Regions from separate parts of the Kerstersia similis genome, predicted to be linked through region 2. Evidence: predicted binding sites of a transcription regulator. Region 2 holds the regulator's gene; each other region holds the start of a gene.
What was found. Region 2 encodes FNR, which switches genes on or off when oxygen is low (the NO sensors DNR and NnrR bind a similar motif). Its sites were predicted from a motif close to TTGATNNNNATCAA; they were not measured.
Positions count from the first base shown of each region.

Region 1: the regulator FNR is predicted to act here: its motif matches at 1,227-1,240, upstream of ACNA1V_RS14020 (universal stress protein).
Region 3: the regulator FNR is predicted to act here: its motif matches at 1,009-1,022, upstream of ACNA1V_RS05555 (OmpW/AlkL family protein).

Region 1 is NZ_CBCSIQ010000025.1:7,780-10,047, forward strand. Features, by position in the region: gene ACNA1V_RS14015 (AmpG family muropeptide MFS transporter) at 1-110, shown strand, start outside; gene ACNA1V_RS14020 (universal stress protein) at 259-1,149, opposite strand; gene gdhA (NADP-specific glutamate dehydrogenase) at 1,472-2,268, opposite strand, start outside.
Region 2 is NZ_CBCSIQ010000001.1:123,352-125,619, reverse strand. Features, by position in the region: gene ACNA1V_RS00475 (PhoH family protein) at 1-526, shown strand, start outside; gene fnr (fumarate/nitrate reduction transcriptional regulator Fnr) at 722-1,456, shown strand; gene ACNA1V_RS00465 (amidohydrolase) at 1,525-2,268, opposite strand, start outside.
Region 3 is NZ_CBCSIQ010000006.1:39,113-41,380, forward strand. Features, by position in the region: gene ACNA1V_RS05550 (hypothetical protein) at 1-882, shown strand, start outside; gene ACNA1V_RS05555 (OmpW/AlkL family protein) at 1,096-1,734, shown strand; gene ACNA1V_RS05560 (linear amide C-N hydrolase) at 2,044-2,268, shown strand, end outside.

The DNA of each region.
Region 1 (2,268 bases), on a different contig from region 2:
GTTTCTTTCTGGTGTCGGTTGTGATTGCCGTGCCCGGCCTGTGGCTGCTCTGCCGCCGCAAGACAGAGATCGAAGACCTGGATGCACGGCAGAACCCATCGGGTGGCTGAGTCCGTGCGTACAGGGGGGCGGGGCAGGAAACGGCACGACCGGAGAGTTGCCGGGTAGGCCCGCAGCCAGCCAGGTGCCGCCCAAAAAAATGCCGCCGGGCCTGGGTGGGCCGGCGGCGGTGCGCATGGCGTTGCCGTCAGGCGGGCATCAGATTTCGTCGTCTATTTCGTGGGGCTGGCGTACCACCAGTACATCGCAGGAAAGGTTTTCCAGCAGGCTGGCGGCGATGCTGCCGATGGCCGTGCGCAGGATGCCGGTCAGGCCGTGCGTGCCGACGGCGACCAGATCCACGTGATTCTTGTAGGCGTATTCGGACAGCAGCGAGACGGAGTCCCCGATTTCGATGAGGATTTCCGGACGCTGGCCGTCTTGCAGGCCGGCGGTGTCATCCAGGAATTCCTCGCCGGTTTGCTTGGCAGCCTGGCGGAAACCATTGATGAGGGTTTGCGTGTGCAGCACGCCAGTGGCCGTGGGCAGTTCCAGCGCGTGATAGAGCTTGAACGGCGTGCCCGGCAGCAGGTTCAGAATGGCATCGACGGCATGGCGCGAGCCTTCGGAGAAGTCGGTCGCAACCAGCACATTGCGGTAGGGGTGGCGCGGGCGTTCCTTGACCACCAGTACCGGCACGGGGATATGGCGCACCAGCTTTTCCACCGTGGTGCCCAGCAGCAGGCGGCCCAGAGTTTCGTCACGGGCCACGCCGGCCACGACCAGCTCGGCCTGGGTTTCTTCCGCGACCTGCAGGATGACATCCAATGCCTTGCCCTGTTCCACGCGGACTTCGATGTCCACGCCGCTTTCTGCCAGATCATCGAGCAGGCGGCGCTCGGCCAGGCTGCGATGATTGGGCGCCATCTTGCGCCAGGACGGCGTGATCAGCTGCGCGGTCAACGACGGTTCGATAACATGCAGCGCGACCAGCCGCGCCTGGCGGGCGCGAGCGAGCTGAACGGCGCGATCCAGCGCACGGTCGCAGCGTGCGCTGAGGTCGGTGGTCAGAAGGATGGTGCGTTGTGCAGCATCGTCGGAATGGGGCATGGCATTTGTCTCCGGCATAGGGCCAAGCGGAATACAGGGTCTTGACGATATCATGCCGCGACGTCAACCGTTGCGTTTTGACGTGTATCAAGCCCTGCGGGAACAAGGCCTGCGAAGTCCGGCAATCTTCCCGCGATAGCCAGGCGATACGCCGTTGGCGGATGGGTATCAGGAGGGATGGCTGCCGGTGCTGCCAATGGAAAACCCCGAAGGCCGGATTCGTGTCCAGGCTTCGGGGTTTCGAGTGGCCGGCGCTGTGCACGCCATGGCCTGTGTCAGCGCCTGGCGCATGCCGCGCGCCAGGGCGATCAGCGACCAGGGATCAATACAGCCCTTGATGCAGCATGGCATCGGCGACTTTGACAAAGCCGGCGATATTCGCGCCATCCAGATAGTTGACCTTGCCGGTCGTATCGCTGGTGCCGTAGCGCACACAGTTGGCATGGATATCGTTCATGATGGCCTGCAGGCGGGCATCGACTTCATCACGCGTCCAGGACAGGCGCATGGCGTTCTGGCTCATTTCCAGGCCCGACACGGCAACGCCGCCGGCGTTGCTGGCCTTGCCCGGTGCATACAGAACACCGGCTTCGATGAAGGCATGGGCAGCTTCCAGCGTGGAAGGCATATTGGCGCCTTCCGCCACGCAGGTTACGCCATTCTTGATCAGCGTGCGTGCATCTTCGATTTCCAGCTCGTTCTGCGTGGCGCAGGGCAGGGCCACATCGACCGCCACGCCCCAGGGACGCTGGCCGGCGTGGAAGGGCAGGCCGAAACGTTCGGCATAGACCTTCAGCGGCTGGCGTTCCGCATTCTTGATGTGCATCAGCGCTTGCAGTTTTTCCGGCGTGAAGCCTTCGGCATCGAAGACGAAGCCTTGGGAATCGGAAACCGTCAGCACCTTGGCGCCCAGCTGCATGGCTTTTTCGACCGCATATTGAGCGACGTTGCCCGAGCCGGATACCGCGACCCGCAGGCCGTCGAAGGACTTGCCCTGGGCTTGCAGCATGTGTTGGGCGAAGTACACCGTGCCGTAGCCGGTGGCTTCCGGGCGGATCAGGCTGCCGCCGAAGCTCAGGCTCTTGCCGGTGAAGACCGCGCCGGTCTGGTTGGACAGCT
Region 2 (2,268 bases):
CCTGGCCCAGGTGCTGGAAACCAAGCGCTATACCGAGATCATCATGACGCGCATCACCGTGCCCGTGGGCGATGACATCGGTTTCCTGCCCGGCACGGAAGAAGAAAAGATGCAGCCCTGGATGGGCGCGCTGGACGACAACCTGGAAGTCCTGCACTCGACCAGCGGCACCAACGGCGGCGACTGGAACCAGAATGCCACGCTGGACCTGATCCGTTCGCACATCAAGGTCAAGTCGCTCAACTTCATGCGCGGCCGCACTTTCCTCAATAAGTACCTGATCATCGACGAAGCGCAAAACCTGACGCCCAAGCAGATGAAAACCCTGGTCACCCGCGCCGGACCGGGAACCAAGGTCGTCTGCCTGGGCAATATCGCCCAGATCGACACCCCGTACCTGACCGAAGGCAGCTCCGGCCTGACCTACGTGGTGGATCGCTTCAAAGGCTGGCCGCACGCCGGCCATATCACCCTGCAACGCGGCGAACGCTCGCGCCTGGCGGACTACGCCGGCGACGTCCTCTAAGCCTGGCAACACCATGGCCGGCTAGCCCTGAAACCAGGGGTAGCCGGCCATTTTGCGTCTTATTGAGCAAAGTCAATTACAATCCTTTGAAATCATCGGACAGATTCCGGGCAAATTTCAAACGTTTGTTCGATGCTCTGCCCGGGTCTTACGGTATGCCTGCTGCCGCCTCTCTCACGGAATTCACACCCATCCATGGCCAAACGAGTCCTCCTGCCCTCTGAAGCCGTGCACTGTTCCAGTTGCATGCTGGGGCATGTCTGCCTGCCGATTGGCATGAATACCCACGACGTCGCCAAACTCGATGGCCTGATCAAGGAGCGCCTGCGCATCGAAAAAGGCCAGCCGCTCTACACGCTGCACGAACCCTTGACGGCGATCTACAGCGTCCGCATCGGTACCCTCAAGACCCAGATCGAAAATGCCCAGGGGCAATTCCAGATCACCGGCTTTCACCTTCCCGGTGAAATTGTCGGCCTCGATGGCATGGTAGAAGGCCACCATGTCTCCAATGCCGTCGCCCTGGAAGATGCCGAAGTCTGCGTCATCCACCTGGAAGACCTGGACAATCTTGCACGCCACCTGCCCAGCCTGCAGCAACAGATCCTGCGCCTGATGAGCCGCGAAATTTCGCGGTCGCACCAGATGCTGATGGCCTTGGGATCCATGCGTGCCGAACAGCGTCTGGCGGCATTCCTGCTGAATCTTTCCACCCGTCTCTCGGCGCTGGGCTACTCCTCCACCGAGTTCGTCATGCGCATGAGCCGTGAGGAAATCGGCAATTACCTGGGGCTCACCCTGGAAACCGTCAGCCGGCTGTTTTCACGTTTTGCCCGCGAAGAGCTGATCCGCGTCAATCAGCGCCAGGTGCAACTGCTCGACAAAGAGAAGCTGCACAAGCTGATCGAAAAAGAAAAAGACGCCGCCTGAACGCGGCAGCCCCGGCTCGCCGGCCAGGGTTCTGCCCTCTTGCCCGACATAGCCGGCCCTATATGGCGCTATGGCGCTTCATATATCTTTCGGCCGGCAAAATAAGTGGCCAGCACCTGGGTCTCTTTCAAGGCTGCGGCATCGACCGCCAGCACATCCCTGTCCAGGACAATAAAGTCTGCCTGTTTGCCCGCGGCCAATGATCCGATCTGCTCAGCCTGGCCGATGGCCTGCGCGGCATGCCGGGTATAGGCCAGCAGCATGCTGCTGGCATCCATGCGCTCGGCCGGGTTCAAGCCCCCCTCGGGCCCCAGGCGCGTCATTGCATGGTGCATGGCTTCCCAGGGGTTGGCCGTTGAAATCGGCCAATCGCTGGCACCCGCAATGACGGCCCCCTGCGTTTGCAGAGAGCGGGCCGGATACTGCCCCATGAACGCCTGCTCGCTCAGATAGGGCTTGACCAGATCCAGCAGGTAATTGTCCATCTCGGCCCAATGCAGCTGCATCACAGCGATCACGCCCAGGCGCGCAAAACGGGGATAATCCGTCGGATCCACCAATTGCAGATGCGTGATGGAGTGCGATATGCCGCTCTCCCGCCGCTGGCGGGCGCACTCGAAGGCATCCAACGATTCACGCACGGCTCGGTCGCCCAGCGCGTGGATATGCACCAGCCAACCGCGCGCATCCGCCGCATCCACCAGTGCCTGCAAGCCATCACGGCTCAGCAACATCTCGCCGCGCATGCCTGAATTGCCATACTGGCCTAGCAGGGCGGCGCTTTGCGCCGGATACTCCAGCACGCCATCGGC
Region 3 (2,268 bases), on a different contig from region 2:
CTGCCTTTGGGGCTGATCCAGCTTCCGGCCCATGCCGAATTCAGCCCGCCTGCCGAGGCCTTCCAGGGCATGCCAGTCAGCGATGCCTTGGCCAACCTGCCTTTGGCCATCGAAACCTTTTCGATCCTGCTCTCGCGCCCGGCGAGCATTTTCGATGCGCGGAACGCCACGGCATGCAAGCTTTCACCAGCCGATGCCAGGCTTGCCGTACTGGGCCCAACAATCATCACAGCCCTGGAAGAGGAAGCACGCAAAGGCGGCATGGCAACGGAAACCGTGTCCGGCCAGCTGGACATACTCAGCGGGCCCTGCCCCACAACCGGCAAACTGACGGGGATGACGGAATATATCTGGGACAGTGAAACCCGCCTGGACTTTGCCGACCTGGTCTCGACCGTGAAATCGCGCCAGCGCGGAATCGCCCAATATGATGCCCAGGGCAACCCCGCTCGTACCCTGAGCGTCATCGAAGCCTCACATACGAAACTCTTTCAACGCCAGCCGTCCGGTGAATTGCGTGCCACGGCTCAGCCAGGCCAGACTGCGGGCCAGGCCACTTACAGCATCACTTACGGCCGAGGCTATATGGGGCAGGCCGATGACCTGCAGGTGACCTTCACCCTGATCGACACGCCCCCTTCGCTGGTGCCCTCGATTCCGCCATTGCGCAGTGCCGTCGCCATCATCCGCTATCTCCCGGACGGGGAAGTCATAGAGCAATACTCGAACAACCGGCTCCAGTCCCGTACGCACCTGAACTCACAACAACAGATGCATGGCTGGCTGGAATTCTTCGACGAGACAAATCAAGCCACCCCACCGGTACGCCAATGCTTTCAGCAGGGGGCCCCTGCGCCGGAAGCCGCCTGCGCCAAACCTTAACGGCGATGGGCGGGCAGCGGCAAGCACAGCCTGGCTGCCCGCGACGCGCCGAGTGAGGCAGGAAAGCAACATTCTCCGCGTCAAGTACGCCTGAACCTCAGACTTCTCTGACAAAACCCGAATTTATTGCGGCACATCAAATCCACTGTCCGGTGGAAAAGGCATGCTCGCAGTGTGGTTTATATCGCAATGATCAAATTCTGGAGAAGTCAGATGAGCATCCGCACCCTCAAGCCTATGGCCGCCCTGTTGCTGGGCGCCGGCCTGCTGGCATCGCCCCTGGCCCATGCCTATGAAGAAGGCGATTGGCTGTTGAAAGTCGGCGTCAGCCATGTGCACCCCAAATCGAATAACGGCGACATCCTGGGTGGCGCTGCCAAGCTGGACGTTGGCAACAGCACCCGCCCCAGCATCTCGCTGACCTACATGGCCACCCGCAACATCGGTATCGAATTGTTGGGCGCCATCCCGTTCAGCCACGATATCAATGCTGACGGCGCGGTCAACGGCTACATCGGCAAGACCAAGCACTTGCCGCCCACGCTGAGCCTGCAATGGCACTTCCTGCCCGACTCCACCGTGCAGCCGTATGTCGGCGTCGGCTTGAACTACACCACGTTCTTCGACACCAAGGCTCGCGGCGATATCGCCGGCAACAAGCTGCGCCTGAGCGATTCCTGGGGTGTGGCCGCACAAGTTGGCGTGGACGTCGCACTCGACAAGAACTGGTTCATCAACGCCGATGTGCGCTACATCGACATCAGCTCGAACGTGAAGCTCAACGGCGAGAAGATCGGCAAGGCCAAGATCGACCCGTGGGTCGGCACCGTGGCCATCGGCTACCGCTTCTAAGCGTAGTGGGATGCGTGCCGCCAAACCCCTGGCGGCGCCCATCTTCCCGAAGGCGCCAGGCCCCCTCAGGGCGCTGGCGCCTTCGTCGTTTTCGCCTTGTCATTCCTTCACGCTCCCCCTGCGCCGCCGTACCTGGCACACCGCTACACTGAAGGGCTGCCACTCGTTTCCAAAAGTCCGGCCGATACCCCCGGTGCCTGCACGATTGACTCTTATTTCTGTTACAACACCGCAGCGCGGTTCGGCGTTCACAGATGCCTGCCAGCGCCCCTTCCAACCAGCAGGTCCCTCTCTCGAGCTTACCCTCCCATGTGCACACGAATCGTCTATCACGGTAATCAGGGCCAAGTCTTCACCGCCCGTTCCATGGACTGGAAGTCCGACATGCATACCAACCTGTGGATACTGCCTCGCGGCATTGAACGCAGCGGCAATTGCGGCCCGGATAGCCTGAGCTGGACTGCCAAGTACGGCAGCGTCGTGGCGACCGGCTACGATATCTCCACGACGGATGGCGTCAATGAAGCCGGCCTC